2 regions of the Labrenzia sp. 5N genome follow, and region 2 is predicted to be linked to the other one. Evidence: predicted binding sites of a transcription regulator. Region 2 holds the regulator's gene; the other holds the start of a gene.
What was found. The regulator PhoB, encoded in region 2, activates phosphate uptake and scavenging genes when phosphate is short. The targets are predictions, from matches to a motif close to TGTCATNNANCTGTCAT.
Positions count from the first base shown of each region.

Region 1 (15,586 bases), on a different contig from region 2:
ACGATAAACCAGATGTTCGACGTTTCCGGATCCATTCGGTCCGAGCTCAAAGCCAACGCATAAAGCTGGCTGAAGGACATGCCGTAAAGTGGTGAGCGGAACGGAAACCAGAAGTTCTCCCAACCGCCGAAATAGTTGTGAACCTCGATCTTCGTCTTGGTGACCTGAAGGCGCCGATCAAGGGTCGGGCGCACATCGAGCTTGCGCGGATCGATCTTGATCCAGTCCGGTGCCGGCCCTGCCGGCAGAACCGTTTCGACACCATCGGCAGTCGCGGTGCCCTCCACCACGCCATAGCCCGGGATGGTGAACAGGGCTGTCCTGCCATCGATCTCGACCTTGTAGCCATCGCCGAGGTCAACCACACTATTTTCGCCGCTGAGCTGCACCCAGTCAGGTACCTTGGCGTTGTCGTAGGTAGCGGTGCGCTCGCCTTCGATCGCAACTTCGAACTCGTTGTCCCGGAAGCTCTTTGTGACGTGAACTTTGTAGGCGACGCTATCCGTTGCCAGGATCACCGCCCGTTCCGGCTGGGCACGAGAGAGCAGTTCCGGCACCCCGAAGGCGAACCACGTGTAAACGAGGTAGGTGAAGATCGCGAGCGGTACGACGACCGTGAGCCATGCGCGCCGGCGGACCTGGTTCCAGACCAGAGCCTGGGTGACGGGTGTTTCGAGCGTATCGACGGTCATGAGATTTCCCCTCAATGCGCCCGGCCGGACCCGACCAGCTTGCCGCGCAGATAGGACGACAGTTGGTCGATGGCCATGATGGTTATGAACAGAAGGACGAAGATAGCGGCGGTTTCATCGCCTGCACCCTTGCCCCAGCCGATCGTGCGGCGAAGTTCCTGGCCGATGCCGCCAGCGCCAACGAAGCCGAGAATGGCAGAAGCACGCACATTGATTTCAAGGCGCAGCAGGAAATAGCTGAGATAGTTCGGCGCCACCTGGGGCAGCACCGCAAACCGGATGCGTTGCAGCCAGCTGGCCCCACAGGCCGACAGGCCCTCGATTGGCTTGCGGTCGATGTTCTCGTTCACTTCGGAAAAGAGTTTGCCGAGCGCACCGGCGGTATGAAACGCGACGGCGATCATGGCTGGTACAGGGCTGGAGCCGAGTACGAAAATCAGGAACAGGGCAATGATCAGTTCGGGAAAGGCACGTGTAATGTCCATGATGCGGCGAACCACCGGGATCAACGGTCCCCAGCTGTCGACATTGCGTGTAGAGGCCATGGCCAGCACCACCGCCATCGCGCCGCCCAGAAGGGTCGCAACCGCGGCAATGTTCAAGGTTTCCAGCATGGCCGGAACGAACTGCAGCATCAGCGAGAAAAAGGCCGGACCGGCTTCAAAGGCTTCTACGACGATCTCGCCCGGATAGTCGAAGAATTTGGAAAGACCCTGAATAAATCCACCGGAATTCATCGAATTGGATTTCGAATAACCGGAGACCAGAACCGCTACGACCAGCAGCAACCCTATCAACGAATAGAGCTGGCGGCGTTTGCGCATGGACAGGATTTCCTGCTCGAGTGCGGCAACAGCCATTGTTTGGGACCTTTACTTGATGCTCACTTCATCCGAAGCGGGGTGGCTTGGCTGGATCAACTCTTCGAAACCTGGCGATCCTCGCCCTGTGGAGCCACTTCTGGCGGAAAGTCGATTCCGCTGGCCGATACTTGAGAAAACGCGGGCCGGAGACCGGCCCGCGCGGAGATCGGAACTTCCGATTACTCGCTCTTTGCCTTGCGGGCAGCGACGATGGATTCGTAAGCCGCATGGGTGATCGGTTCGAAGCCGCGTGCTTCACCGGCCATCACGCCGTAACCACATTCCTTGTCTTCCTTGACGAGGTTGGCCATCAACTCGGTCATCTTTGCCTTGATGTCGTCCGGCAGCTTCTTGGACAGGACGACCGGACCTTCCGGGATCACCGGCGAACGCCAGATTTCCTTGATCTCGGTCATGTCGACCAGACCCGCATCGGTTGCCTTGCGCAGAGCGCCGGAATTGTAGCCGTCTTCCCATTCGCCAAGACCGTCAGCCCAGGTCACGCCGCCTGCGATGTCGCCGTTGAATACGGCAACGATGGTCTGCTCGTGACCGCCAGTGAAGACGACGTCGGAGAAATACTCACCCGGCTTCATGGAGTAACCGAGTTTCGGGATTTCGATGGACGGGATCAGGTAACCGGACGTGGAGTTTGGGTCGCCGAAGCCGAAGGTCTTGCCCTTCATGTCTTCCAGGGAGTTGATCTCGCTGTCGACGCGGGCAAACCCGATGGAGTAGTAGCCGTAGCTGCCGTCGTTGTTGACCTTGACCAGAACCGGCTCAACGGCTTCCGGGTCGGTCAGGAAGACTTTTGCGTAGCCGGAAGCACCGAGCCAGGCCATGTCGAGGTTACCGCCGAGCAGGCCTTCGATAACGCCGTTGTAGTCTGCCGGAGCAAACAGCTTTGTCGGAACGCCGAGCAGTTCCTCGGTCTTTTCGCGCAGGCATTCGTTGGCACGCAGACGGTCGGAGGCATTTTCGCCGCCGAGCAGGCCGATACGGAATTCCGTGATTTCCGCAGCACCGGCAACAGAAGCGTTCAAAGCGATTATGCTGACGGCAGCAAGCGCAGCAACTTTAGCAACGAGTTTCATTTGGGACACTCCCCGAGAGTTCTCAATTTTGATGACGTTAAGCGGGTGCGCAGCCGGATCAGACCGCTGCTGCCGCCGGGGTCATCGCACCGGCGGATTCTCTGGAACCGGGCTGGCCGGCATCGATGGCGGTGGATGTCGCCGCCTCGTTGAAGCTTTCATCGGCACCGTAGATTTCGCGTGCGACAGCCGTGGTCAGCGCTTCCGGCGCCCCGTCGAACACGAGGAAACCGTCGCGCATGCCAATCACCCGGTCGCAATAGGTCCGGGCAGTGTCGAGCGTGTGCAGGTTGCAGATGACGATCTTGTTGTCGCGCTCGTGAATTTCACGCAGCGCATCCATGACGATCTTGGCATTCATCGGATCGAGCGAGGCAATCGGCTCGTCCGCCAGGATCATGTGCGGGTCCTGCATAAGAGCGCGGGCAATCGCAACACGCTGCTGCTGACCACCGGACAGCTCCTCGGCCCGCTTGGTGGCTTCCTGGGCAATGCCCAGTCTGTCGAGCGCACCAAGCGCGGAATTGACGTCTTCCTGGCTGAAGATGTTGAAGAGGCTCTTCAAGGTGCCGTGACCGTTGAGGCGCCCCAACATGACGTTGGTGACAACATCCAGGCGCGGCACCAGGTTGAACTGCTGGAACACCATGGCGCAGTCGCGCTGCCAGCGGCGCATCATGCCGCCTTTCAGGCTGAGAATGTCCCGGCCATCGAACAGGATCTGTCCGGCGCTGGCGGGGGTCAGCCGGTTGATCATGCGCAGCAAGGTTGACTTGCCGGCACCGGACCGACCGATGATCCCGACCATCTGCGGTATTTCGATATTAAAACTTACTTTGTTGACCGCGGTCCGAGACCCGAAGGTCTTGGTGACTTCCTGAAATTGAATCACGCGCCAGCCCTGTCCGTTGTGTTCGTCGTGCTGCGCGACAAGAGCCACCGGACCATTACAGAAAAATGACATTCCTTTGTCGGGGAGCCCAAAATTTTATGACAAATCAATGACATCCCTGCCTGAAGCATTGGCAGAACAACCATCTCCGGCGGGAATTCCGCAGCGCTCTCAGCGCTTTCCGGGCCCCCTCGGCGTCACACATGCCTGGCTGAAATTCACTCGGAAATCAGTGCTCAAATACAAGGCTTCTACCCGCCAAATGCCGTTTTCACCGCTGTGGATGCATGCAAAAAAAGTGACGGGAGTCACGCCAGTGTCATCAAAGCGTCACGACCGGTGCCAGCAACACGGCTACAAACCGTTTCCGCACTCCTTCCAACGCTATATGGAGCATCCATGTCCGCCCCGACCCAGAAGCCTTCCCTGACCGAAGCCCCAAACATTCACCCGGAGGCCAGGGTGCTGAATTGTGATCTCGGCATCTGGACCGAGGTTGGCGCACGCACGGAAATGCGCGAAAGCAGCATGGGGGACTATTCCTATATCGTGCAGGAAGGCGATGTCGTCTGGTCGACCATCGGCAAGTTCTGTTCCATCGCCCGTCGCGTCCGCATCAATCCGGGAAACCACGCAACCTGGCGCGCCTCTCAGCACCACTTCACCTACCGCGCTGCTGCCTATGACCTTGGCGAAGACGACGCGGATTTCTTCCAGTGGCGCAAGGACGACTGGGTCACCATTGGCCATGATGTGTGGATCGGCCACAACGTCACGGTGCTTGCCGGCGTCTCGATCGGCACCGGAGCTATTGTTGCAGCCGGGGCAGTCGTCTCCAAGGATGTCGCCCCTTACACCGTTGTTGGCGGTGTGGCCGCCAGGGAAATCAAACGGCGTTTCACCGAACAGCAGGAACAGGCGCTGATCGATATCTCCTGGTGGGACTGGTCCCATGAAGAGCTGAAGCAACGGCTACCCGATTTTCGCAAGTTGTCGATCGACGCGTTCATCGAGAAGTATCGCTGATCCCGCAGGTGGCGCGGGCACCTGCTCTGGTGAGCCGTGCCCTCTTTTCCCGCTGCACAAAATTCCCGGGACGCGTTACACTTGCACCATGCAAACAGAAACCGCCGTTCTTGAAAGCAGTCTTGGACCGTCGCTGCGGCGCTGGCGCGTTCTGAACCGGGTCAAGCAAGAAGCTCTGGCGCATGAACTCGGCGTCTCGCAGACGAGGATATCGCGCTGGGAGAGTGGCATGTCGCAGCCGGACGACAGCGACAGGGCGAAGATCACCCGTCTGCTGAGGGCACGTCCGGAGAGCGCCGCCGACAAGGCCCTGCTTGATCTTGTCTCCCGGTCCGCAGTTCCCGTGCATCTGGTCTGCGACCTCACACACAGGCTGCTGGCCATGTCCGTACCGCGTGCCTGCGAATGGCGCGCACCGGTGAACGAGTTTCTGAACCGGCCCCTGTGGCGTTTTGCGTCCGAAGGCATCCGGGCAACGGAGCACAGACTGACCGACTATGGCTGGTTCGAGCCGGATTCTCCGGACATTGTCTACCGAACAGAACACGTTGATTTTCCGGAAATGACCATCCCGGAGAGCATCATCCGGATTTCGCGCCTGCCGCTGTCAGACGGACGGTTTGCGCGGCTGGTCCGTGAAGAACAGGATTCCGCATAAATTATGCGGTAACTCGTCTGGCGCGGTGGCCCGCAATAATCTGGCCACCATGACAAAGACGCCCCCTTCCCTCGATCTTCCTGAAATTCCCCACACCAGACTGACGGGCCTGCTGGACTTCCTTCAGGCTGCAGAGCAGCTGAAAGACACGCTTCGCTCGGGAACGACAACCGGCGGCAGGCCGGAGAGCACTGCCGAACATAGCTGGCGACTGGCCTTGATGGTTCTGTTGTTCGAACCAGAGCTGAAAGAAGTCGACTTGCTCAAACTCCTGAAGCTGACGCTTGTGCATGACCTGGGCGAAGCCATCTCCGGAGATGTCCCCGCTCCACTCCAGACGCCGGGTGACGACCGGCAGGAACGCGAGAGGCGGGACTTCCTGACCTTGTGTGAACCGCTGCCGGGTGACGTGGCTGGGGAGCTAACCTCTCTCTGGGATGAGTATGCAGCGGCACGAACCGTCGAAGCCCGACTTGCCAAGGCGTTCGACAAGCTGGAGACCATGCTTCAGCACGTTCTGATGCCAAGGCAAGCGCCTTCATTTTATGAGTTCAACCTGGGTTACGGCCGTGATCGTACCGATTGCAGTGCTCTCACGCGCCAGTTGCGGGACGAAGTCGACGAGCTGACCCGCACCATGATGACGGGCGCCGGACGGGAAATCGCCTGATTGCACCAGAGACTTTGCCGCTCAAGGGTGCCTGGTGCCTTGCCGGGTGGTCAGCAAAAAAGGTCATGCAGGTTCTTATTTTTCGTGTTTGGGTTTACCCTTCTGGTTGTGCCGTCCAGTCACTGCCGGAGGAACCAGCATGTACACCATTCTGCCCCGCAGCCAGGGTGCCGTTCTCGGTGTCGAGATTTCCGGAAAAATCGATATTGATCAGGAAAAGAAACTGATCGCCAAGGCCGAGGAGATGATTGAAGATCAGGGCAAGATCAGCGTTCTGGTCGTTCTTTGTGATCATGTCGGCGTTTCCTTCGAAGCCGCCAAGGCGGACATCCGGTGGGTGCTTGCCAACATGCAGCATCTCAACAAGATCGCCATCGTTACGGACAGCAAGCTGCTTGCCGCCCTCGTTGCGATCGACGCCACGTTTGCACGGATGGTCGGCATTCAGGAAAAGCACTTCGACCGGGATGAAATCGATATCGCCTGGCACTGGATCGAAACGCCAGTCTGAGGTCAAGCCCTTGGCGATTTCTGCCACTGAGGCTGCCGTCCAGCCTCATCTGGCAAATCAGTGCTGGCAGGTCAGTGCGGAAACTCAGGCGTCGGCGAGCTGTTCATCACTCAGGAAGGCAACCTGGTTCACCTTGCCGTCCCTGACCTCGATCATCTGGCCCTGAGGCACTTCCATCCAGCATCCGCGGGCTTCATCCAGCGGTTCGGACACCACCATCACACCGTCGTCATACACCCGGTAATAGAGCGTCGGCGCCAGGTTGTCCGAAGCATAGCGGGCGGCATAGAGCGTTTCACCATCAGACCAGCCGGCAGCAAAACGCATGTGCGGCGTCGTTCCGGCGTATTTGGACAGGGCTTCTGCTTCGAACACAGCTCTCGCCATGGCCGCGCGCGGGTGCAGATTGAGTCCATAGGCGAGCGCGACCAGAAACAGACTTTCGCTGTCGGTGCCGCCAATGCGGTCGCGGTAAAGGTCGTCCGGGATCATGTTGTCGAGGCGGCGCTTCACCTTGTCGTAGCCGCCGACCTGACCGTTATGCATGAAGGTCCAGCGCTGGAACGTGAAAGGATGGCAGTTGTCCCGCGTAGTCGCCGTTCCGGTTGAGGCGCGCACATGTGCCAGGAAGTGGCGAGACCGGATGTGCTTGGAAATCTGCAACAGGTTTGGATCCGACCAGGCGGGCCGGACGTCCTTGTAGACACAAGGGGTGTCCCGGTCGCCGTACCAGGCAACGCCGAACCCGTCGGCATTGACCGATGTCTTGCAGGACAGCGCGTTGCGGCTCTGGTCGATCAGCGAATGCGCCGGATCGCAAATGACTTCTTCCAGGTATTTGGGAGCTCCGCTCCAGGCAGCCCAGCGGCACATGTCGACTTGGTGTCCTTCAAGCAGCGTCTTGCATGGCCTTGAACCGGGCCGTGGTTTCATCGCACGCGTAGTAATCCGCGGCCGGATAAGGATGCAGCGCCAGATCTTCGACGGCGGCAATGATCCTGTCCGCCTTGTCTACTGTCATGAGCACTGAAAAATTGAGCCGTGTCCAGCCGGGTTTCTTCAGTTCTTCACCGGAAAGAATACCGGCCCTCAACGCTTCGGACTGTTCCGGACCGATATCCAGCAACCGATGGGCATAGGGCCCGGCACAGGCGCAGCCACCACGGGCCTGGATGCCATAGATGTCCGATAGCATGCGGGTGACGAGCTGCTGGTGCACATAGCCTCCGCGTTCCAGATCCTTCACACGGAACGAGAACACGGGTAGCACGTGACGGGCCTTGTCGTTTCCGAGGATCTCGATCGCCGGATTGTCACGCCAGACCGCCAGCGCCTTGGCGCGCCAGGCGGCGTTCCGCTCGTCCATGAGCCGCTGCCCAATGGCTTCCTTGACCAGAAAGGCGAGCGCCGCCCGGATATCGCCGATCACGTTCGGCGTACCGGCTTCCTCGCGGGCTGAAAGATTGTCTGAATAATCGTGAGCCCAGGGCGAGACGAAGCGTACCGTTCCTCCGCCCGGAAAGACCGGTGTCGCCTTGCTGACAGCTTCCTTGCGCACGATCATGACGCCTGACGCGGCTGGCCCACCGATGAACTTGTGCGGCGAGACAACAACCGCATCTTTCTGGGCATCCGTGCCGGCTTTCATATCTACCGGGAGGTAAGGGCCGGAACCCGCGCAATCCCAAACGCTGAGTGCGCCGTAACGCTTCAGAACGCGTGTGACCGCCACGTCGTCGGTAACGATGCCGGTTACGTTGGACATCAGCGAGAATGCTCCAACAATCAGCCGGCCGGCCCCCGCCTTGCGCAAGACAACCTCGAGCTCCGCAAGATCAGGACCACCAGTCTCCGCTTCGTCTATCTCGATCACCTCCGCTCCGCTCTCGCGCCAGGGCAGAATGTCTGAGTGATGTTCATAGGGACCGATCACAACAAGTGGCTGTTCTCCCCGCTCTGCGGCGGCCGAAACACCAAGAAGATGTACAAGCCGGTTAAGGCCTGCGGTTGCCCCCGAGCCGCAAAAGACCGTCGCGTAGCCCTGGTCAGCCCCACAAATGCGGGCGATTTCAGATCGCGCAGCCTCCCGCATTCGTGTCATTGCGCTGCCGCAGTAGGAGGCCTCGGTGTGGCTGTTCGCGTAGACCGGCAGGATTTCTTCCAGAACGAATTCCTCGACCTGACGCAGAGCCCGCCCGGAGGCGACGTAGTCGGCATAGATCAGCTCGCGCTCGCCGAACGGACCTGAAATGGTTGCCCCCTCGCCGATCAATCCCGCGCGTAGGCGGGAAATCAGGTCCGGAGATTTCAGTTCCTCGATGAAATGATCGAGTGCCGTGCCTGTTTTTTGGGTCATTTTGTGCTCCGAAACGCCTTTTTCGGATCATACGACCCCTTTCACTGGGATATCTTCACCTCATTCGATTGTTTTAGGCTCCAGATCGTGTCAATTGATCGAACATGGAGAAAAAATTCGATCATATTGATCGCGCGCTGCTGCGCGCCCTGCAACGCGACGCACGTCTTTCGCAAAGAGACCTTGCCGACAAGGTCGGTCTTTCCCAGAATGCCTGCTGGCGCCGGTTGAAAACGCTGTACGACAGTGGATTGATTGAAGGACATACGATCCGGCTGGACCCGGCGCAGCTCGGGTTGAACCTCACGGTCTTCGTGATGATCCGGACCCGGCACCATTCCAAGGAGTGGCTGGAAAGGTTCAGGGGCGAAGTGGTGGCCATTCCGAACGTGATCGATTTCTACCGGATTGCCGGAGACTACGACTACATGCTGAAAGTGGTGGCCGAAGACATGAATGCCTTCGACCGCGTCTATCAGCGCCTGATCGAGAAAGTTGATCTGGATACGGTCACGTCGTACATGACCATGGAATCGATCGCGGATGCCCGCGACCTTCCAATCTAGGTTTTCTCAGCGGCGGCGTCCGCCGCCTCCCCTGCGCGCACCGCCGCCGCCGCCATGACGTTGCGGGCGTGCCTGCGGACGTGAGCGCTGAACGTTGCGCTGCCGATTGACCTGCCGGTTGCCTGCAGTTCTCGCCCGGTTGTCCCTGCTCAGGTGTGCAGGCGCCTGGGGCCGGGCCGCCGGACGTGTGGCAGGGCGGGTCGCCGGTCGCTGCACATTCGGTTTCTGGATATTCGGGCGTTGCACATTGGGGCGCTGAACGTTGGGCCGCTGCGCCGGGCGTTGGACGTTTGGGCGCTCCACATTCGGCTTTTGAACATTCGGGCGTTGGACGTTGGGACGCTCGATATTCGGACGCTGGCCAGCAGGCAGGTTGGTCGGGCGTTGAACATTCGGCCGGTTCTGGATCTTGTCGCCAAGGGGGCGGTTGGCAAGGGCTGTTCCTGCGCCGGCGCCGATCGCTCCCCCGGCCAGTCCGGCACCAATGTCACCCATGCGGTCCTGGATTGCCTCGCGGGAGGGCGCAGCGACTTCGCCCCAACGACCACCCTCGAATTTCTGCCATTTCTCACCATCGCGGCGATAGACGCTACCATCCCGGCCGGCAAAGACGTCACCACGGCGATCAAGATTTGCCACACGGCCCAGATTGCCGTCCTGCTTCCAGCGCTGCACGGCGCCAGCCTGGATATCGCGCGTGCGTGACCATTCCGGCCCGCTTACGACCTTGCCACCCCAGGAGCCGTAAATGCCCCGGGCTCCGCCAACCACGACACGATTGCCGGTCCGCGGATTATAGGCGCTGATGAAGCCTGCACTGCCGAGCGGGCCGCTGATGGCGGCACCGCGAATGTAGCCGCCCGTACGCGGATTATAGATGCCACCGCCGGCGATGCCGCGCAGCGGACCGTAGGCATAGCCATAGCGTCCGAAAGTGCCACGGACCGGATTGTAGAAGGCACCGATCCCGTAGCTCACCGGACGCGGGAAGTAGATCGGGCGCAGCCCCGGACGGTACCAGGGCCGATAATAATAGCCTGTGCCGTAAACGAAGACGCCCCAGGACAGGAACCCAGCCAGATAGCCCATCGTGTAGCCGTACCAGACCGCTCCCGGTTCGCTGTCGTAGATGCGCACATAGGTGGTGTTGTAGACCGGGGAAGACGGCGGAATGGTGTAGATCTCGTCAGGAACCGCCGTGGCAACCGTAAATGGTCCTTCCGGGCTGTCTCCGACAAACCAGACACCGTCCTGCAGCACGTAGTATTTCGCACCGACCTGGATCACCTGGTCGCTGGTATTGACCGCGTAGGACATCGACGTGCCGTCGATCTTCTCGAATTCCGGATCGCCGGCATAGGAGACATCCGCACTGACGGAACCGACCTCAACGCGAGCCGTTGTCGGAATGCTGGCTTTCAGCCGTGCCTGCGAGGCTTCAGAAGTGCCTGGAATGGACGAACGGACCGAATAGTAAGGCGCGTCTTCCGGCAGGTTCTGAAAATCGGAGGGCATGTCCGGAGTGGTGAAAGTCCACGGCCCGTCGAGCGAGGTCGACTTGAACCAGCGGCCGGATACCAGAATGTACCAGGTGGACGTCGATTTCAGGAAGAACACGTCGCTTTCGGTGTTGGACGCCCATTCCAGATCGGTGCCATCCACCGGTTCCAGAGCCGGTTCGCCGTCAAAGACGATCATTTCGGCCGGTGTGTCTGAATAGATCACCTTCGGCGGAGTATTGTCCGCGAACGGTTCCCCCGGGATCGCTTCCCGGGTTTCCTTCCAGTTATCGTCATCTGGAAGAGACCCGATCAGATCCGGCAGCTTGTCGACCGCTTCCCACCCTGCCGAGACGTCCTTGGTTTTCATCCAGGATTTTTCATCGCGCAGATAGAGTTCGCCGCTCTCGTCGATTTTCAGAATGTCCCAGTTGCTGTTGACCACGAAGCTGAGCCCCTGATCACCCTTGACTGGCGCAAAGATCGGCGTGCCTTCGGTCTGCACGAGAATGGACGGCTCGGTCGAGACATAGATAGGTGGTGCTTCCGAACTCAGGCCCTGGACATCCTCCATGCGCTGGTATTCGGCAAGGCCTGCGGTGATCCGATCCTCTTTCACGGTGATCGTACCTGTCGGCATGATCTTGCCGACCTGAAGCGACAGGTCAGTGAGGGATTCCCGGTCCAAGGCCGAAAAGTTCAGTTCCGTTACCTGGATCTGGTTGATGTCAACTTCGCTCTTGTCGGTGTCGGCCACGGTCGCGCCGCTGACACCGATCACACCAAAGACAGGCTTGGCATCCTTGTCCTTGATGTATTCCGCTGCCACCATCGCCTTCAGGGTCTTGAAGTTGTCCCACTCGGTGAATTGCGGCTGGTAGAGCACCAGCGTCGCCCCGGCGTCGGTCTGGAAAGACCGCGGCCAGCCGGTCGTCTGTTCCGGTTCGCTAAGCTGAAGATACTGTCCGCTGACAAACCCGTTCTGGCCGTTGTAGCTGATTGAACACCAGGCCCCGCTGTCATCGCAGTTCTCCATTTCGACCTGCGTGCCGGACGGCACCGTTCCCAGTGAGCCGAAGTTCGTTCCCGGGCCTTGTCGGAAATTCACGTTGGCGGTCGTCAGGGCCGGCGCGGCAAGCACGCCGTTTACGAAAACCGTTTGCAAAATCAAAGTGGAAGACAAAAGAACGGAAAGAGACTTACGCATTGGGACCTCCCGGGGGCCGGTTCAACCAACCCTGTCGATGTCGGTGCATGTGTCTGTGCACGTGACGGGAACCTGTGCGTTCCCGAGGCAAGCTAAATTTCGTCGTCACGCCTATTCCCTGTGAGGGGCGTCACGGGTAAATCTTACGTGGAGTGATATTCTGTCCGCAAGATCACGTTGAAAAAAACTGCATTTCGACCAGGAGTTTAAGGGAATGGTGAAGCGTTACGCTCTGGCAGCCGTATTGGCGGGCTTGGTCTCGATCGGCTCTTTCCCGCTCGCTGCTCCGCAGAAAGCCTGGGCAGAAATATTTTATTGCCAGAGCACGCGCACACCCAACGGCAGCGAGCCCTACTGCAACTTTATGCTTTTCGACAAGGCCTTCACCCGCCACATGCAGGTAATCGTCGCCCAGGGCGCGCGGCGGGACGTGGCCGTGAACGGCCGCTACGACGTCTTCTGCGTCCTTGTACAAAACCACAGGAACGTGCCGGACAATTTCGCCTACCGGAAACAGCAGTGCAAGAAGTCGGACACGGGCCGAGAATACCAGGTGCCGATCCGCGCCATCAACCTGCGGCGCGGACGGGATGGCTTCAGTTCCAACAACGTGCAGTCCCTGTTGCCAAAGGAACGCTGGTAGCCCTTTCTCGCCTGCCGGACTGGCAAGAAAAAAGCCGGCACGACAAATGTCGTACCGGCCAGGTTTCCAGAGGAAAATCGTCTTGTCAGCAGGCGACGGAGGAAAGCGCCTGAGATCGTAGCGTCACGGACTGACCCGTACGGGCAGACTGCTGTGCCGCCAGCCCCATTTCCACAGCCCGCCATCCGTCTTCAAGCGTCACTTCAGGTGTCGACTTTTCACCGCGTACGACAGCCACGAAGCCTTCGTGCTGATAGAATGTCGAGCCATTGTGGTCGCCTGCATCGAGGATCATCGGGTCAACCGGAATATCGATCTGGCGCGGTCCCTTCGGGTACCTGGGCGACACGACAAGCTGGGGCACCGGCGGCTCGCCGAGGTGTTCTGGCCAGAAGCGTCCGGGACCCGGCACGAAGGCTTCGATCTTGCCTTCCGGGCCAACGGCCGACACTTCTTCCTGGTAGCGCGAGCCTTCGGCAAACATGCAAAGTTCCAGCATGGCCCGAGCACCGTTTTCGAAGTCGACGATCACATAGCCATTGTCGAGTATGTCCGGCTGCTCGCCATTGTAGACCTCGTCCTTGTGGTTGGCATCCTGGCCGGCCGACGCCATCACGCGGACTGGTTCGCATTGCATGATCAGCCGCATGAGATCGAAGAAATGGCAACACTTTTCAACGAATGTACCACCGGAGTAGCGGTTGAACCGGTTCCATGCGCCGACCTTGTCGAGGAAGGGAAAACGGTGTTCGCGGATGGTCAGCATCTTGATGCCGCCAGTGGCTGCTTCCGCCTGCTCGATCAACGCCGCGATCGGCGGCATGTAGCGGTACTCCATCGCTACCCACACGGGCGCCGGATAGGACGCCTTGAAAGCCTCCAGCTCGGCAACATCCTTGGGATCGGTGAAGAGAGGTTTTTCGACGAGAAGCGGCAACGGGCGCTTGCGGCGAATTTCTTCCATCTGCGGCACATGGCAGTGGTTCGGACTGGCAATCAGGATGCAGTCCAGTTCGTCCACTTCCAGCAGTTCCGAAACGGAATTGGCAAATCGCGCAAGAGGCGCAAATCTTGCGGCCGCTTCCGCCATTCCGGCGTCCGGCTCGAAGATCACCGTTACTTCGGTGTCCGGCAGGAGTGCGATGTTGCGCAGGTGCTCCTGCCCCATCATCCCACAGCCAATGACACCATATCTTACCTTTGCAGGCATTCAGTCCTCCATGCGCGGTGGCATTTCTCGTCCACCTATTTCAAGCGCTGCACGTAATGCGCCCGGTCCGTGTCGAACCAGGTTCGCGAATATTCGACCGGCTTGGGGCGATCCGCCCAGCTGAACCGTTCGACAAAGCCTGTGAGAGTGCCCGGCGTCTTCTGAAAGAGTTCCGGCGTCCAATCCGGCAGCGCACGGATGGTCACTCGGTCTTCTGCACGCACGATCCAGAACCCGAGGTGTTTCTGGTAAAAGCGGTAAAGCGAGTCCGACAGAAGCTCGCGCCGCACGAATCCCGCGTCGCCGTCGAGCCAGATTTCCTCCACCGCGATCATCACGTCGTTGAGAAACCTCAGCCGGCGGATACGGGTGCCTTCGGCGCTGGTACCGAAAAGCGGCAGATCGTCCGGCTTGTCCAGGCGCTTTACGTCCAGAATATCCGCGCGAGGCAGACCACCTCCTGTCAGGAGTTCCAGACGGAACATGGCGTAGACGCTCTCATGCGTACCGCCCTGCCGTATGTAGTTTCCCGACCCCTGGATCCGCTCGAGTAAGCCTTTTTGCGTAAGGTCGGCGAGTGCCTTGCGAAGGGTTCCGATGGAGATGCCAAGCTCCTCTGCCATGTCCCTTTCAGGCGGCAGCCGCTCCCCGTCGATCAGCCGCCCGGCCGCGATATCCCTGATCAAAAGCTCGCTTATCTGCACATATAACGGCAGCGCGGTAGAGGTTTGCGAGGCGGTTGGCATGGCGGTTCGAAGGTCTCGTTTTCAAAATTGATACACTATTGATTTACATCAAAACGGGTGATATGCAAGAAGAAATCGAAGGCAGAATGAAGCCATTCGAAAACAAACGAAAATAGCGAAACCTCAATCGCACCCATGTCGGCGCATGCGGGTTTCGGTATTCTACAAGATGGTCCAAGGGAGGCACTTCATGACCGTAGTCCCAGTCACGTCACCGGATCTTGATGCAGCGGAGGTATCCTGGTTCGCCGCATTGTGTTCCGACGACTATCAGTTTCTGGGCGTACCCGAAGGCCATCTGCGTTCCTCCTGGGAGCATTGCTCTTCGATCGTGAAAACAGCCGAGCAGCAGGGCTTCCGCAACATCCTGTGCCCGTCGTCCTATCAGGTGGGCCAGGACACCCTGTCCTTCGTCGCCGGCTGCGCGCCGATCACCGACAAGATCAACCTGCTGGCAGCGGTTCGCTGCGGCGAGATGCAGCCGATCATGCTGGCGCGGACCATTGCCACGCTGGATCACATGCTCGAGGGCCGGTTGACGGTCAACATCATCTCGTCCGACTTTCCTGGCGAGCAGGCCGACAGCAACTATCGCTACCAGCGTTCGCGGGAAGTGGTGGAGATCCTGAAGCAGGCCTGGACGCAGGACGAAATCAATTACGAAGGCCAGGTCTATAACTTCAAGGGCCTGACCACGGACCCCGCCCGGCCTTACCAGACCGGTGGCCCCCTGCTCTATTTCGGGGGTTATTCTCCGGATGCGCTGGACCTTTGCGGTCAGCATTGCGACGTCTACCTGATGTGGCCGGAAAAGATCGAGGAACTGGAAGGCCGCATGAAGGCGGTCAACGCAGTCGCCGAGAAATACAACCGTACACTCGACTATGGCCTGCGCGTGCACATGATCGTGCGCGACACGGAAAAGGAAGCGCAGGAATACGCGGACTATATCG
Region 1 covers NZ_JAAZTM010000020.1:1,155,823-1,171,408, forward strand. Annotated here, with positions in the region: gene phnE (phosphonate ABC transporter, permease protein PhnE) at 1-692, opposite strand, end outside; gene phnE (phosphonate ABC transporter, permease protein PhnE) at 704-1,552, opposite strand; gene phnD (phosphonate ABC transporter substrate-binding protein) at 1,735-2,649, opposite strand; gene phnC (phosphonate ABC transporter ATP-binding protein) at 2,708-3,541, opposite strand; gene HEP89_RS25755 (DapH/DapD/GlmU-related protein) at 3,941-4,567, shown strand; gene HEP89_RS25760 (helix-turn-helix transcriptional regulator) at 4,656-5,225, shown strand; gene HEP89_RS25765 (HD domain-containing protein) at 5,275-5,895, shown strand; gene HEP89_RS25770 (STAS/SEC14 domain-containing protein) at 6,035-6,406, shown strand; gene HEP89_RS25775 (class II glutamine amidotransferase) at 6,491-7,279, opposite strand; gene HEP89_RS25780 (aminotransferase class V-fold PLP-dependent enzyme) at 7,296-8,762, opposite strand; gene HEP89_RS25785 (Lrp/AsnC family transcriptional regulator) at 8,867-9,328, shown strand; gene HEP89_RS25790 (SH3 domain-containing protein) at 9,335-12,034, opposite strand; gene HEP89_RS25795 (hypothetical protein) at 12,249-12,677, shown strand; gene HEP89_RS25800 (Gfo/Idh/MocA family oxidoreductase) at 12,763-13,887, opposite strand; gene HEP89_RS25805 (GntR family transcriptional regulator) at 13,923-14,633, opposite strand; gene HEP89_RS25810 (LLM class flavin-dependent oxidoreductase) at 14,824-15,586, shown strand, end outside.
Region 1: phnC (phosphonate ABC transporter ATP-binding protein) is a predicted target of PhoB. The motif match lies at 3,640-3,656, and genes of this name have one in related genera.

Region 2 (15,586 bases):
TCAGCAGCAGCGTCTGTGCATTGCCCGTGCGATTGCCGTCAGCCCGGAAGTGATCCTTATGGACGAACCGTGCTCGGCGCTCGACCCCATCGCGACCGCGAAGGTGGAAGAGCTGATCGACGAACTGCGGGAAAACTTCACCATCGTGATCGTGACCCACTCGATGCAGCAGGCTGCCCGTGTGTCTCAGCGTACCGCGTTCTTCCACCTGGGTATTTTGGTGGAGGAAGGTCTGACGGAGGACATCTTTACCAATCCGAAGGACAAGCGTACGCAGGACTATATTACGGGCCGCTTCGGCTAAGCATTTTTTAGGTTTCTGAAGGGGACACAGGATGTCTGAACATACAGTCTCGGCTTACGATGACGAACTGACGGCCATGGCCGGCAAGGTTGCCGAAATGGGTGGTATTGCCGAAAAGGCTTTCGCCGATGCGGTGTCCGCGCTGGTGTCGCAGGATCTGGAGCTTGCCAAGGCGACGATCAAGGGCGATGTCCGGCTGGACAGCCTTTACAACGAACTTGAAGTGAAGCTGATCGAGCTGATCGTCCGCCGCCAGCCGATGGGGCAGGACCTGCGTGAAATCACCGCCGCAACGCGCATTGCCAATGACCTGGAGCGTGTTGGCGATCTTGCAAAGAACGTTGCCAAGCGCGTCATCGCCATCGACAGCGACTTGCAGTCGAAGAAGCTTGCGATCGGTGTGGAGCACATGACGGAACTCGCTCTTTCGCAGCTCAAGCAGGTGCTGGATGCCTACGCCCGGAAGGATGCGGAAGCCGCCCGCCGGGTTCAGGAAGCCGACGCCGAGGTCGACGCGATCTACACGTCGATCTTTCGCGAACTCCTGACTTACATGATGGAAGACCCGCGGGTCATTACCCAGTGCGTCCATCTCTTGTTCTGCGCAAAGAACATCGAGCGCATCGGCGATCACGCGACGAATATCGCCGAGAACGTCTACTACATGGTCACTGGCGAGCGTTTGCCGGAAGACCGGGCAAAGGTCGACGAAACAGGCGCGGTCTGACCCGCTGGTAATCGTCGGATTTGCAGAAGATCTTAACGGCCGGCGCTTCGGCGCCGGTTGCGGTAATTGGAGCGAGATGTATGCCGAAGGTGCTCATCGTTGAAGACGAAGAACCGCTCAGCCTTCTTTTGAGATACAATTTGGAAGCGGAAGGGTACTCGGTCGAGTCCTGTGTCCGGGGTGACGAGGCGGAAATCCGCCTGCGGGAAAGCCTGCCGGATCTGTTGCTGCTCGACTGGATGCTGCCGGGCCTGTCCGGAATTGAACTGTGCCGCCGCCTGCGGGCGCGCGAGGATACCGAGCGCCTGCCGGTCATCATGCTGACGGCACGCGGTGAGGAAGCAGAGCGCATCCGCGGCCTGTCGACCGGTGCCGACGACTACGTGGTCAAGCCTTTCTCGGTACCGGAATTGATGGCCCGCGTGCGCGCCATCCTGCGCCGGGCAAGCCCGGAAGTGGTGTCCAGCATGTTGCGGTCTGGCGATATCGAACTGGATCGCGAAACGCACCGTGTTCGCCGCAACACCAAGGAAATACACCTGGGGCCGACGGAATTCCGCCTGCTGGAATTCCTGATGACATCGCCTGGCCGTGTCTTCTCCCGTGAACAACTGCTGGATGGGGTCTGGGGTCACGATGTCTACGTGGACGAACGCACTGTCGATGTTCACGTCGGTCGCTTGCGCAAGGCTCTGAACAAGGGCAAGGCGAAGGATCCTATCCGTACCGTCCGTGGTGCCGGATACGCCTTCAATGACCAGTTCACCTCTGCCACTGCCTGAGCGCAACTTGCAGAATGGAATTAAGGAGCCCGCTTTCAAGCGGGCTTTTTGTTTCTCAGCGGTTATGTGCCTTTCGCGGAGCAAGGTTCTCTTCTGCGACCACCCCATCAGTTGTGTCGGTGTCGGGGCTGATCCTGCAGTCACTGTCGTGGCGGAGCGGTCAAACAAGGTTTGATTTGATGGAACGGAAACTGCATGGATCGGTGCCGTGATTAAGCCGTGGGAGGTCACTGTTCGGGGTCGGGCATCTGGTCAATGGAAGGCCCAAACAAAAAAAGCCCGCCAGATGGCGGGCTTTCTCATGAATTGCTTCGGTGCGCGGTTATCAGCCTGCCTGAGCCATCGTCTTGCGGTCGCGGCGGCGGTCGGCGACCGGCTGATACGCGATCTTGCAGTGATGAGCGCAGTAGGGGACGCCGGCATCGGACTGGCGGCCGCAGAAGTAGAAGTCGTCGGTTGCCGGGTCGCCAATCGGCCATTTGCAGGTCCGCTCGGTCAGCGTCAGGATGGTTGCCCGCTGCGAGATCGGAACGAGCTCTGCAATCGGCTCTACGCGTGGCTTGGCGGCCACCACTGGTGCAGGCGAGATGTCTGCTTTCAGGGCCGTCGCGCCGATCGACTGCGGATGTGACGTCGTCGGTTTCTTCGGCGCTGCACCCGTTGCAGGAGCTGCGGTGCGCGGCCGGCGCGGCTTGGCGCTTGAAGAGGTGGACTTGGCGCGGCCGGACAGGCCAAGGCGGTGCACCTTGCCGATCACGGCGTTACGGGTAACACCACCCAGTTCGCCTGCGATCTGGCTTGCGCTCAAGCCGTCGCCCCAAAGCTTTTTGAGAAGCTCAACTCGTTCGTTTGTCCAACTCATTGCCGCACCCTTTAGTTTGACCGTCCTGCGGCCATTAACCCCGTGTTAAGCATGCGCAAGCACGCTTAATGCTGGCAGATCTAGTGCCTCTTGGTGATTTGCCTCACGAGATCTCGTGTCTGATTGCTGAGAGGTTACAATAACGTTAATTTGTCAGGCAACCACTCGACCCAAACCAGTTGGGGATGAAACGACTTTTCCCCAATTATGGCGAGGTCATTGAGAATTTTATGAAATCCGCCCTCCGCAGCACATGAAATGTCTTGTGCGCCATTTCCATTGACAGTGCATGGTACCGGCAGTGTATAAGAAAGCCGCTGCGTGCCGCCTCATCGGGGCGGCACGTTGCGTTTTGGCCCTTCGGCATCTTTTCAAGGTGACGGCCCGGCGTCGGGGCGACGCAGGGGACAGCAGGGGCGTTTAAAGGAGACAAACGAGGTTATGTCCGCGACTGCACTATTCGGAAATTACGCAAGATCGAACCTTTCTTTCGATCATGGGGAAGGCGTCTGGCTGGTTACCACCGATGGCCGACGATTCCTCGATTGCGGTTCCGGCATCGCGGTCAACGCACTCGGTCATGCCCATCCGCATCTGGTCAAGGCATTGCAGGATCAGGCAGCCAAGCTGTGGCATACCTCCAACCTACACCAGATCCCGGATGGCGAACGACTGGCGCAGCGCCTGTGCGCGGAAACCTTTGCCGACAAGGTGCTGTTCGTGAATTCCGGTGCGGAAGCGATGGAAGCTGCCATCAAATGCGCGCGCCGTTATCATTATGACAACGGCAACCCCGAGCGGTTCCACATCGTGACCTTCGAAGGCGCTTTCCATGGCCGGACCATCGCGACCATCGCGGCTGGCGGCCAGGCGAAATATCTTGAAGGCTTTGGCCCGAAGGCTCCCGGTTTCGACCAGGTGCCGGCAGGAGACCTGGATGCGCTGAAAGATGCCATCGGTCCGCAAACGGCCGCGATCGCCATCGAGCCCGTGCAGGGCGAAGGCGGGATCCGCGAAATTCCGGCCGATTTCCTGCGTGCGCTGCGCAAGATCTGTGATGACAACGGCATTCTGCTGATCTTCGACGAGATCCAGACCGGTGTCGGACGGACCGGCAAGCTGTTCGCTCACCAGTGGGCGGGCGTGGAACCGGACCTGATGGCAATCGCCAAGGGTATCGGCGGCGGGTTCCCGATGGGCGCATGTCTTGCAACGGCAGAAACGGCAGCGGCGCTGTCCCCCGGGACCCACGGCACCACCTTTGGCGGCAATCCGCTGGCCATGGCAGTCGGCAATGCCGTTCTGGACGTCGTTCTGGAAGACGGGTTCCTGGAAGGTGTCCGTCAGAAGGGGCTCAGCTTCAAGCAGAAGCTGGCCGGACTGGTGGATAGCCATCCGGACGTTCTGGCCGAAGTACGCGGCAACGGCCTGATGCTCGGTCTGAAATGCGTGGTGCCGGTGGCAGATTATGTGCTTGCAGCCCGTGAAGCCGGTCTGCTGGCAGTTCCTGCCGGCGATAACGTGGTGCGCATCATGCCGCCGCTGACCATGAGCGAAGAGGAAATTTCCATTGCTGTCGAGCGCCTGGAACAGGCTGCTGTCGCCATGGAAGCGAAATTGGCGGAAGGAGCGGCCTGATGACCGCAAACGGAACCTACCGGAACTTTCTGGATCTGACGGACTTCGAAGGCGACGAATTGCGCGCCATCCTGGACACCAGCCGGAAGATCAAGTCGAGCCGCAACGGCGTGCATCGCGGCCAGGGTCCTCTGGCCGGCAAGGTGCTGGCCATGATCTTCGAACAACCGTCGACCCGTACGCGCATTTCCTTTGACGTCGGCATGCGCGAGCTTGGCGGCGAGACCTTGATGCTGACCGGTGCGGAAATGCAGCTCGGCCGCGGAGAGACAATCGCCGATACGGCGCAGGTGCTGTCGCGCTTCGTCGACGCGATCATGATCCGCATCCTCGATCACAACGACCTGCGTGAACTTGCAGAAAATGCGACAGTGCCGGTGATCAACGGCCTGACCAAGCTCTCGCATCCCTGTCAGATCATGGCGGATCTGTTGACCTTTGAAGAGCATCGCGGTTCGATCAAGGGCAAGAGCGTTGCCTGGACCGGTGACAGCAACAACGTGCTGGCTTCCTGGATTCATGCCGCGCCGCGCTTCGATTTCGAATTGCGCATCGCGACGCCGGGCGAACTGGCGCCGCCGATGGACCTGATTGAAACTGCTCGTGCCAAGGGTGGTTCCATTCAGGTCACGACGGACCCATATGAGGCAGTCAAGGGGACCGACTGTGTCGTGACCGACTGCTGGGTGTCCATGGGTGATGACGATGCGGAATCGCGTCACAACCTCCTCAGCGCCTATCAGGTCAACAAACGCCTGATGGCTGAGGCAAACCAGGACGCCCTGTTCATGCATTGCCTGCCGGCCCACCGGGGTGAGGAAGTCACCTCGGACGTCATGGACGGTCCCAACTCCGTTGTGTTTGACGAAGCCGAAAACCGGCTCCATGCCCAAAAGGGCATTCTGGCCTGGTGCTTCGGCGCAGCATAAGGCAAGCCAAGTGGCACTTAATCTTGATGAACTGGGCATTACGCCTGCAGGGCTGGACGCTGTCCGGCCCTTTGCCGTGGAAGGGCTCGACGTGCGCGGCCGTGCGGTCGCGCTTGGTCCTGTCCTGGAAAAAATTCTTGACCGGCATGCCTATCCGGAACCGGTCTCGCGCCTGCTGGCGGAAGCGATCGTTCTGACCAGCCTCTTGGGCACGTCGCTGAAATTCGACGGCCGCTTCACGCTGCAGACGCAGACGAAGGGACCGGTGTCCATGCTGGTCGTCGACTTCAAGTCACCCGACGCAATCCGCGCCTGCGCAACCTTCGATGCTGCTGAAGTCGCAGCGCTGATGGCTGATGGCAAGGCAACGCAGGAGGCCCTTCTCGGGCACGGACATCTGGCGATGACCATCGACCAGGGAATGCACATGCAGCGCTACCAGGGACTGGTGGAGCTGGATGGTGTGTCGCTGGAAGAAGTCGCACGCCGGTACTTCGAGCGATCCGAGCAGATCCCGACAGAAGTTCGTCTTGGTGTCGGTGAACTGTTCACCCGCCAGGAAGGCGAGGGTCACGTGAAAACCTGGACAGCCGGCGGGATCCTGATCCAGTTCCTGCCCGAAGCGCCGGAACGCATGCGCCAGGCTGACATTGATCCGGGCAATGCCCCGGAAGGCACGAGCCCGCACGAGATTGACGAGGACGATGCCTGGGTGGAAGCCAAGGTACTGGTCGAGACGGTCAAGGATGTCGAATTGACTGATCCGGAAGTCAGCGTGGAAATGCTGCTCTTCCGGCTGTTTCACGAACGCGGCGTCCGCCTTTTCGAGCCGCAGCCGCTGGTCGACAAGTGCAGCTGCTCTCGCGAGAAGATCGAGAATGTTCTCGCCGGGTTCAGCGACGACGACGTCGACCACATGACTGTCGACGGCAAGATCATCGTCACCTGCGAGTTCTGCAGCACCAGCTACGAATTCGACGGCAAGCCCGGCCAGTAAGCCGGACTGTCATCAAATTCAAAAAGCCCGGATCGGAAACGGTCCGGGCTTTTTTCCTTGCTGCCTTGCGCGAGAGCCCTGGACTTGCGCTGCGCTTGTCCGGGTACGTAGTGGGCCCTAACTCGTGAGCCGATCCACGAATGCCCTGACTGCTTCGGCTGCCAGTTTGATGTTGCCGTCGAGTGTCGCCGGCGACTTGCCGCGCGGTCCGAAGTCGTGGTTGCCGTCTTCCAGATAAGTCAGGCTGACATGAGCTGGCAAGGTGACTTCATCGAGTTCCGCCTTCGAGCCGAACGGATCCCGGTCGCCCTGGAGAACCAGAACCGGCCGTTTGGCGTCCTGCAGCGGCTGGAGCCGCCACTCGGCATCGGCCTTGCCGGTCGGGTGGAAAGGGTAGCCGAAACAGGAAACGCCCTTGGCGCGGCCAGGCAGCGAGCCGCCGCCTGCCAGCATCGCGGCGACCCTACCACCCATCGATTTGCCGCCGATCAGCAGAGGACCGTCGCTCTGGCTGAGGACTGATTGCAGGGCGGTCTGGAACTCGGCAATCAGCTTGTCGGCGCGGGGCGGCGGTTTTTTCGGGCCTCCCGTCCGGCGACCGGCCATATAGGCAAATTCAAAACGTGCGGCCGCAATGCCTTGGCTCGCGAGGGCTGCCGCGAGCTTGTTCATGAAGGTTGAGTCCATGGCTGCGCCAGCACCATGGGCCAGCAGCAGTGTTGCCACAGGTGGCGTTTCGGGGCGGTTCCAGAGAAAGTCGGTCATGATGATGTGATCTGTCGCAGCGGCAAGGAATGATATCAGGAGTATTGTCGTATCGCCCTATCGTGCCATCGGGACCGTGGCAAGCAGCATTAGTCAGGACGTTTCAAAAGACCCCATGTTTGACCAGATCGACATCAACCAGGTTCGCATGGCCTGTTTCGGCGGCATCTTTCTGATAATGGCGCTGTTGGAGGCGGGCTTGCCACGGCGGCGCCTGAAGAGCAGCCGTTTGAAGCGCTGGCCGACCAACTGGGGCATTGTTCTGCTTGATGCCCTTCTGGTGCGGCTGTTCTTCCCCATCGGCGGCGTCGGCCTTGCAATGCTGGCACAGGAAAAGGGTTGGGGCCTCTTTGCATTTCTCGGCTGGTCGGGTGTTGTGGCCGGTCTGATCACCTTTGTCGTGCTTGATCTTGCGGTGTGGTTTCAACACCTGGTGTCGCACAAGGTTCCCCTGTTCTGGCGCATTCACCGCATGCACCACGCAGATAGTGAGGTGGACGCTACAACCGCGCTCAGGTTCCACCCGATCGAAATTCTGCTGTCCTTCCTCTGGAAAGGGGTGGTCATCATCGCCCTCGGCGGTCCTGTTGAAGCCGTGCTGATCTTCGAGATCGTTCTCAACGGCTCTGCGGTTTTCAGCCACGCCAATGTCCGCTTGCCGCTTTGGCTGGACCGCCCCTTGCGGTTTCTGATCGTCACTCCGGACATGCACCGCATTCATCACTCGGTGCTACCGCACGAGACGGATTCCAACTACGGGTTCTATCTTTCGGTCTGGGACCGTCTGTTCGGAACCTACGTGGAAGATCCCGAGCAAGGACAAGAGACGATGGAAATCGGGCTCGGTGCCGCGCTCACGCCGCGTGCGCATTCGTTTCCCTTCAGCCTGGCGATCCCGTTCCTGAAAAATCCGGACCGCCGGAAGGAGGCGCGTGTCGAGGACGCGAAAGGCAAAAGCTGACCTGGTTCTTTGTCGGGAATGGCCGGAAAGGTCAGAAGAAGCTCATGGGAAAATAGCGCAGGTAAAGCTCGCGGTAGATGCCCTTCTGGTGAAGCTGGCGCAAGGCGTAGGTGAGGGCCGCAGCCCGTTCCGGATCGTCCTGGCGGGTCGCAATGGCCATGCCTTCATCAAAATAGCCCGGCTCCAGCCACGGGCCGCCGGCAAAGGCACAGCAGCCATCTGCAGCTTCGCTCGGCAGCCAGAAGGACAGGTTCAGGCCGTCGCCGAACAGAGCATCGGCCGAACCGCCCTTGACCGCCTCGCGTGTCGCCTCTGCGGTTTCCAGACTGATGATCTCGGCATCGGGAAAGAAGCGCTTGGCAAACGCCTCGTAGCGGGACCCTGCTTCAACGGCTATCCGCTTGCCGGTGAGAGCCTGCTCGTTGAAATCGGACGCGTTATACGCCCGAACCACAAACCGCGCCGGCAGCTTCAGATAGTCCTCGGTGAAGTTGAGGCGGCGCGTGGAGGGGAGGCTGCGCGACAGGCCGGAGATAATCGCGTCACCTTCTTCTTCGTCCAGTGCAGGCAGAAGAACCTCGAAGTCCTTGATGCGCAAGGCGCAGGAACTTCCAAGCTCCTGGCAGAGAGCCCGTGCGAGATCGACATTGAAGCCGGTAAGACGGCCATGCTGGTCACGGAACACGAAGGGCGGATATCCGTCGGTTGCCAGAAACTGGATCTTGTCCGGAATGGCATTTGGCCGGTCGTGGACGGCTTTCGGATCCCAGAAATTGGGAACGCGGACCGAAGCCTCCTGGGCTGAAACCGACAGGACGCCGAGCGCCAAAGTACCAAGCGCCAAAGTGCCAAGCGTCAGCAGCCCGGCTGCAACGCGGCAGATAATCTTGAGAAGTGGCAGTGAAGCTGGCACGCGGACGTCTCGTTCCGTATCAAGTCATGGTCGGCAATACGCGCCGGGAATCGCGCAGACAGAATATCGCGAACCGGCAGCGCTTGTCAGCCCGCTCCGTCGAAGATGTCACGAGGCACTCCGAAAACAAACGCGAGAACTCTGACAGGCACAGCGTTGGCTGAATTCCGCGGAGTGCAGTCAAGTCCCCGATTCCGGATCGTAGGAGCGCAGGACGACGATCGTATCGAAGCCCTTGATGTCGTCTTCATAGAAATGCGCCTCGGTGAAAGTTGAATAGGCTTCCATGGAAGAGCACTGCACGGTGAGTACCAGATCGGCCGGACCCGTGACGTGGTAGATCTTTTTCACTTCCCGAAGCTTCAGCAACTTCTGCCGCAACTTCGCCATACGTTCCGGCTGTCCACGCGACAGCATCAGCATCACTAGCAAGGTAACGGAGGCGCCCGTTGCCTCCGGTGACACGATGGCCACTTCCCGCTCGATAGCCCCGACTTCTCTCAGGCGTTGCACCCTGCGCAGGCAGGCGGCAGAAGACAGGCCAACTTTCTCGGAAAGCTCCTTGCCGGTCTGGCGGGCATCGAGACTGAGCAGATGCAGCAGCTGATGATCGAAATCGTCCAGATCCATGTTGAAAAGTCCTGTTCGGCGTAATTGTGCGGTAGTTTATCTCAAAATCGGAATTTTTGCGAATTTATCGCTCAATTTTGAGAATTTTGCGCACTGTCCGTAGAGGCTTTTTCTAAACTTACTCCTGTCCGTTGGAAAGGAGCAAAACAGATGACCGATCACCTTGTACCTCTGCACCTGGCGCGCGTCCGTAGAGCCGGTCTCGTTGCTGCCGTCTTGCATTTCGCGCTGAAGTGCCTGCGCCGTCGGCGCGACATGGCGCACTTGGCGGATCTGCCCGACTATCTCTTGAAGGATGTTGGCCTCAGCCGCGCAGATGTCCGGAAAACCCCGCAGGTCGGCGAAACGCTGCGCTGAAGAAAAGCCACTGGGAAATTCAGGAATTGGATTGGTTGTTTGGAGCGGGTGAGGGGAATCGAACCCCCGTCTTAAGCTTGGGAAGCTTCTGCTCTACCATTGAGCTACACCCGCCGAACCTGATGAGCTTTCTGCGCCGACTTGCCCGACCTGTCAAGCACGCTTGTCTGATGGTTCGATGCTTTTCCAGAGCGCTGCGATCTTGCGCTGCGACGCTGAAATCGCCATGTTCCGGCCCGGGCAGTGCGGTACGCACGAAAAGACATCAAACCGGGTCATATATATGCGAAATCAGGTCAGGGCGCTGGTCACCTCACGCAACTGGGAAGTCTGCATCATCGGCGTTATCGTTTTGAATGCGTTGACGCTCGGTCTGGAGACCAGTCCTGCTGTCATGGCAGAGGTAGGCAGTTTCCTCAGGCTGGTCGATCAGGTGATCCTGGGCATTTTCGTCGTTGAACTGGCTCTGCGGCTCTATGCCCATGGCCTGAAGTTCTTCAAGGACCCCTGGAGCCTCTTCGACTTCAGCATCGTTGCAATCTCGCTGATGCCGGCAACAGGCAACCTGTCCGTTCTGCGGTCGCTGCGAATTTTGAGGGCTCTGCGCCTCATTTCCGTCGTACCGTCCCTGCGCCGTGTTATCGGCGGGCTGGTGGCCGCCCTGCCGGGCATGGGCTCCATCGTCGTGTTGATGGCGCTGGTCTTTTACGTCTTCGCCGTCATGGCGACCAAGCTCTATGGCGAAGCCTTTCCGGAATGGTTCGGCAACCTCGGCGCATCGCTCTACACGCTGTTCCAGGTCATGACCCTGGAAAGCTGGTCCATGGGCATCGTGCGTCCGGTCATGGATGTCTATCCCTATTCCTGGCTGTTCTTTGTCCCCTTCATCCTGTGCACGGCCTTCACGGTGCTGAACCTCTTTATCGGTATCATCGTCTCCGCCATGCAGGAGGAACACGAGGCTGAAGCCGACGCCAACCGCCAGGCCATTCATGACGACACAGGGCTGATCCTGGAAGAGGTCAGGGCGCTTCGAGCAGAACTGAAAGAGCTGAAGGCGGAAGCCGGCAAGACGCGGACGTAAGGCGGCGCGGTGGACTGAAGCAGAGGCATCAGCCGATGAACCGAGAGCTATCCACGATCCGAGGCGTCGTCCCTTGGCTGAACCGTGGGAACCAAGACACTCCGTCTCCTGAACCAATTGTCTCTTTGTGACCAAGATCCCCGTATGGATTGCCGGATCAAGTCCAGCAATGACGACCGGGGGAGGGGCTGGCCCTAGTGACTTGGAAGGAGTGACGGGACGTCGACGCTCTCTAAAGTTCAGCCAGAACCTCTTCCGGCCCTTCGACGGTCAGCGTCACTCCGTCTTCGGTGTAGTCGCGCGCCATGACGGTGAGGCCGAGGGTCTCGATCCGCCGTTCCAGTTCCGATCCGGACGCAAAGTCTGCGCGAACTGTTTTCGACAGTATCTTTTGAAACAGTACCAAGTCGGCGTTGTTGATCGCATCCTGCGCTGCGCCGGAATAGGCCCGGGCCAGGCCCCCACCGCCGAGTTTCGTACCGCCGAAATAACGCACGATCAGAACAGCGCAGTTGATCAGGTCTGCCCCTTGCAGCACGCGCAATGTCGGCATGCCGGAGGTGCCAGCCGGTTCACCGTCGTCCTTGCCGCTCTCCTCAATCCGGTCGTCTTCCAGAAGTCTCCGGTGCGCCGTGACGATGTGATTGGCCTTCTTGTGTTCCTTGCGCAGCTCTTCCATCCGCCGGTCGAACATGTCCACCGGCACCAGATGCGCCAGAAAGCGGGACTTCCGGTCTTCCAGAAATCCTTCAAACTCACGGGTGACGGTTTTCAAGGCCATCGGCGGTCAGGCGGGTGCCTTGAAGTGCTTGGACAGCTTGAGTGCCTGGCCCTGATAGTTGGAGCCGATGCCTTCACCGTAGAGTGTCGCCGGGCGCTCCGCCATGTGTTCATAGACCAGACGCCCGATGGTCTGGCCGTGTTCCACGATGAACGGGACATCATGTGAGCGGACTTCAAGAACCGCGCGCGAGCCGACACCACCGGCACTGGCGTGGCCAAAACCGGGATCGAAGAAGCCTGCATAATGGACGCGGAATTCGCCGACGAGTGGATCGAACGGCACCATTTCGGCCGCATAGTCCGGCGGTACATGCACAGCTTCCTGGCTGACCAGAATATAGAATGCATCCGGATCGAGGATAAGTTCCGCCCGTTGGCGGCGATAGATAGGTTCCCAGAAATCCAGGACGTCCTGCGCGCCGACGACATCGACATCGATCAGTCCGGAGTGTTGCTTGGCGCGATATCCGATCAGGCTGTTGGGTCCGGTCCCTTCCAGATCGATGGAGAGCTGCACACCGTTGCCGATGCGCTCGTTGCCGCCGCTCATCAATGTGTGGGCCTTGTGCACCTCTTCCAGTTCCGCATCGGGAATGAGCGATTGACCGCGCCTGAAACGGATCTGGCTGAGGCGGGACCCGGACCGCACGAGGATCGGAAAGGTCAGAGGCGAGATTTCGGCATAAAGCGGACCGGTGTAGCCGGCCGGAATGGTGTCGAAGGCAAGGCCGTTGTCTGTGATGACGCGGGTGAAGACATCCAGGCGGCCAGTCGAGCTTTTCGGGTTGGCAGTTGCCGAAATATCGGGAGCCAGGGCGAGGCTTTCCTGCAGCGGCACGATATAGACGCAGCCTGTTTCAAGGACGGCACCTTCGCTCAGGTCGACCGTGTGCAGTTTCATCTGCTCAAGCCGAGCCGCGACCTGGATGTCGGGGCCCGGCAGGAAGCTGGCACGCACCCGGTAGGCTTCCTTGCCCAGACGCAGGTCGAGGCTGGCAGGCTGTATCTGACCGGTGACAGGCGGCGCGTCCGCTGAAATCTCTCCGGCGGCGAACATGGCCTGGATTACCCGTTCCGGCAGAATGCCGTTTGCTGTGAGAAGTGCGCTTCCGTTCAAGACCTGACCCGCTGTGACGTTCATGAAGATGTTCCGCATTATGCTGGTCTATGGTCATTAAAGGATCGGGCCGCCCGCGCCAACAGGCATTCTGGCAGAACGGGGCTTTTGAGAGGATCGTGCGCAAGACAATTGACCTGTGCCTGCTTTTCCCGTAGGACAGGCTCACTTCGTGGTGATTTGGGCCGGCCGGCTTGCAGCCACGTTAAACAAGTTGCTAAAAAGGCCGGAGGTGAGAACCCCGGTCTTGAGGCTGGGGTTTTTTGCGTTTGGAGCGAATGAAAGACATGACTGAGACCACCAAGACCGGAAACAAGAACTGGCGCCCTGCAACCACTCTGGTTCATGGCGGCACCATGCGGTCACCGTTTGGTGAGACCTCGGAGACCATCTACCTGACCCAGGGCTTCACCTACAGCGGTGCCGAAGCTGCCGAGGCCAGGTTCAATGGCGAGGACCCGGGTTATGTCTATTCCCGCTATGCCAACCCGACCGTCACCATGTTCGAGGACCGTATCAAGGCGCTTGAAGGGGCCGAGGCCGCGCGGGCAACCGCCAGCGGCATGGCGGCCGTCAATCTGGCGCTGATGGCAGCGGTAAGGGCAGGCGATCACGTGATTGCCGCCAAGGCCCTGTTCGGCTCCTGCCGCTATATTTGCGAAACACTGCTGCCGCGCTTCGGCGTTGAAAGCACGCTGGTAGACGGAACGGACATCGAGCAGTGGAAGGCGGCTGTTCGGCCGAACACCAAGGCCCTGTTCCTGGAAAGCCCGACCAACCCGACGCTGGAAGTCATCGACATCGAGGCCGTGGCACAGATCGCCAAGGAAGCCGGTGCCCGTCTGATCGTCGACAACGTGTTTGCGACCCCGCTGTATCAGTCGCCGTTTCAGCTCGGTGCCGATGTGGTCGTCTATTCGGCCACCAAGCACATCGATGGCCAGGGCCGGTGCCTCGGCGGTGTGATCCTGTCGGACGAGGAATGGATCAACGACGAGGTCATGCCTTTCATCAAGCATACCGGTCCGCACATGAGCCCGTTCAGTGCCTGGGTCCTGTTGAAGGGCCTGGAAACGCTGCCGCTGCGCGTTGCGCGCCAGACGGAAACGGCGGGCAGGATTGCCGACTATCTGGCAAGCCAGTCCAGGGTCGCGCGGCTGATCTATCCGGGCCGGGACGACCACCCGCAGGCCGATGTTGCCAAACGCCAGATGAGCGGCGGATCCACTATGCTGGCGATGGAAATCGAGGGCGGCAAGGAAGCCGCGTTCCGTTTCACAAACGCGCTGGAAATCGTCAAGATCTCCAACAACCTGGGCGACGCCAAGAGCCTGATCACCCATCCGGCGACGACCACGCACCAGTCGATTGGCGAGGAAGCGCGCGCGGAACTCGGTATCACCGATGGTATCCTGCGGCTTTCAATCGGTCTGGAGGATCCGCAGGATCTGCTGGAAGATATCGAGAAGGCGCTCCAGGCGATCTAACGGCCTGTCTGCCGCAGCGCCTTCACGCCAATGAGCACCCGGGCGCCGGCGGACACGACGCATATCGCGGCAAAACCGTAGGCAAGCGCAGGAAACCAGGCGGGGACCAGGGCCATCAGCAGGAATAGCGCGATGGTCTCGGTGCCTTCGGCCAGCCCGCCTATGTAATAGAGCGATTTGGAGCCCTGAGCGTCGGTGGTCAGCTTGTTCTTCTCCGCCATGATGGCAAAGGCCAGAAAGGCCGAGCCGTTCGCGTAGAAGCTGGCAAGAAGTGCCACCGCCGGCAAAGCGTTGCGGGCCGGGTCCTGTATGGCAAAGGCCAGAGGGATTGCGCTGTAGAAGAAGAAATCCAGTGTGATGTCGAGGTAGCCGCCGAGATCCGTCTTGGCCGTTGCCCGGGCCAACGCGCCATCGAGACCGTCTGCAAATCGGTTGACCGCGATCAGGAACAAGCCGATCAGGGTATGACCCGTTGCGATAGCGATGGCTGCCCCCATACCGGCGGCAAAGCCCGCCAGCGTCACGCTGTTGGCGGTAAGCCCCGTGCCGGCAAGGATCAGGCCCAGCCGGTTCAGCGGCGGATCGATCAGCGGGCGCAGGTGGGCATCGAACATGAAGAGATCACTGCTTTGGGTCTGACAGATGGTGTTCTTGCAAAATCCGGCCTCAAATCTCAAGCAATTCCGGCCTCATATGTCACAACCCTCTTTCACGCTTGCGTCATTCGCCCTATAAGCCCCTCCTGAACGAGCGGGCACCACCCGTGGAAGTCGCTTCGGACCGGTCTATTTCAAGGTTCGCAGTTCTGAAATTAAGGAAAAGCCGTGTCTGGCAGTTACACCGCCATCACCCAAGGGATCGAAGTCTCCGTCGAGCCGTTTTATCTGGACGATGAATCGCGTCCGGAAGAGAGCGAATATATCTGGGCGTATATGGTCGAGATCCACAACGGTGGCAGCGAACCGGTGCAGCTGAAGACGCGTTACTGGCAGATAACCGATGCCAGAGGGCGCCAGGAAGAAGTCAGCGGCGAGGGCGTGGTCGGCGAACAGCCGGTGATAGAGCCTGGCGAGACCTATGAGTATTCGTCGCACTGCCCGCTTTCGACCGACAGCGGCATCATGGCCGGGTCCTACTCGATGGAACGTCCGGACGGCTCCATGTTCGACGTCGTCATTCCGGCGTTTTCACTCGATCTGCCGGATGCGATCCACAGCCTGAATTGAGGCTATCAGCCGATCAGATACTCA
Region 2 covers NZ_JAAZTM010000002.1:230,301-245,886, reverse strand. Annotated here, with positions in the region: gene pstB (phosphate ABC transporter ATP-binding protein PstB) at 1-304, shown strand, start outside; gene phoU (phosphate signaling complex protein PhoU) at 336-1,031, shown strand; gene phoB (phosphate regulon transcriptional regulator PhoB) at 1,112-1,813, shown strand; gene HEP89_RS01920 (GcrA family cell cycle regulator) at 2,139-2,675, opposite strand; gene HEP89_RS01915 (aspartate aminotransferase family protein) at 3,117-4,313, shown strand; gene argF (ornithine carbamoyltransferase) at 4,313-5,242, shown strand; gene HEP89_RS01905 (Hsp33 family molecular chaperone) at 5,253-6,239, shown strand; gene HEP89_RS01900 (alpha/beta family hydrolase) at 6,357-7,004, opposite strand; gene HEP89_RS01895 (sterol desaturase family protein) at 7,120-7,965, shown strand; gene HEP89_RS01890 (transporter substrate-binding domain-containing protein) at 7,997-8,878, opposite strand; gene HEP89_RS01885 (Lrp/AsnC family transcriptional regulator) at 9,059-9,508, opposite strand; gene HEP89_RS01880 (DUF1127 domain-containing protein) at 9,659-9,865, shown strand; tRNA gene HEP89_RS01875 (tRNA-Gly) at 9,906-9,979, opposite strand; gene HEP89_RS01870 (ion transporter) at 10,149-10,949, shown strand; gene HEP89_RS01865 (YigZ family protein) at 11,182-11,730, opposite strand; gene HEP89_RS01860 (2'-deoxycytidine 5'-triphosphate deaminase) at 11,737-12,873, opposite strand; SAM riboswitch at 13,012-13,091, shown strand; gene HEP89_RS01855 (O-succinylhomoserine sulfhydrylase) at 13,137-14,336, shown strand; gene HEP89_RS01850 (CDP-alcohol phosphatidyltransferase family protein) at 14,333-14,950, opposite strand; gene apaG (Co2+/Mg2+ efflux protein ApaG) at 15,161-15,562, shown strand; gene HEP89_RS01840 (hypothetical protein) at 15,576-15,586, opposite strand, start outside.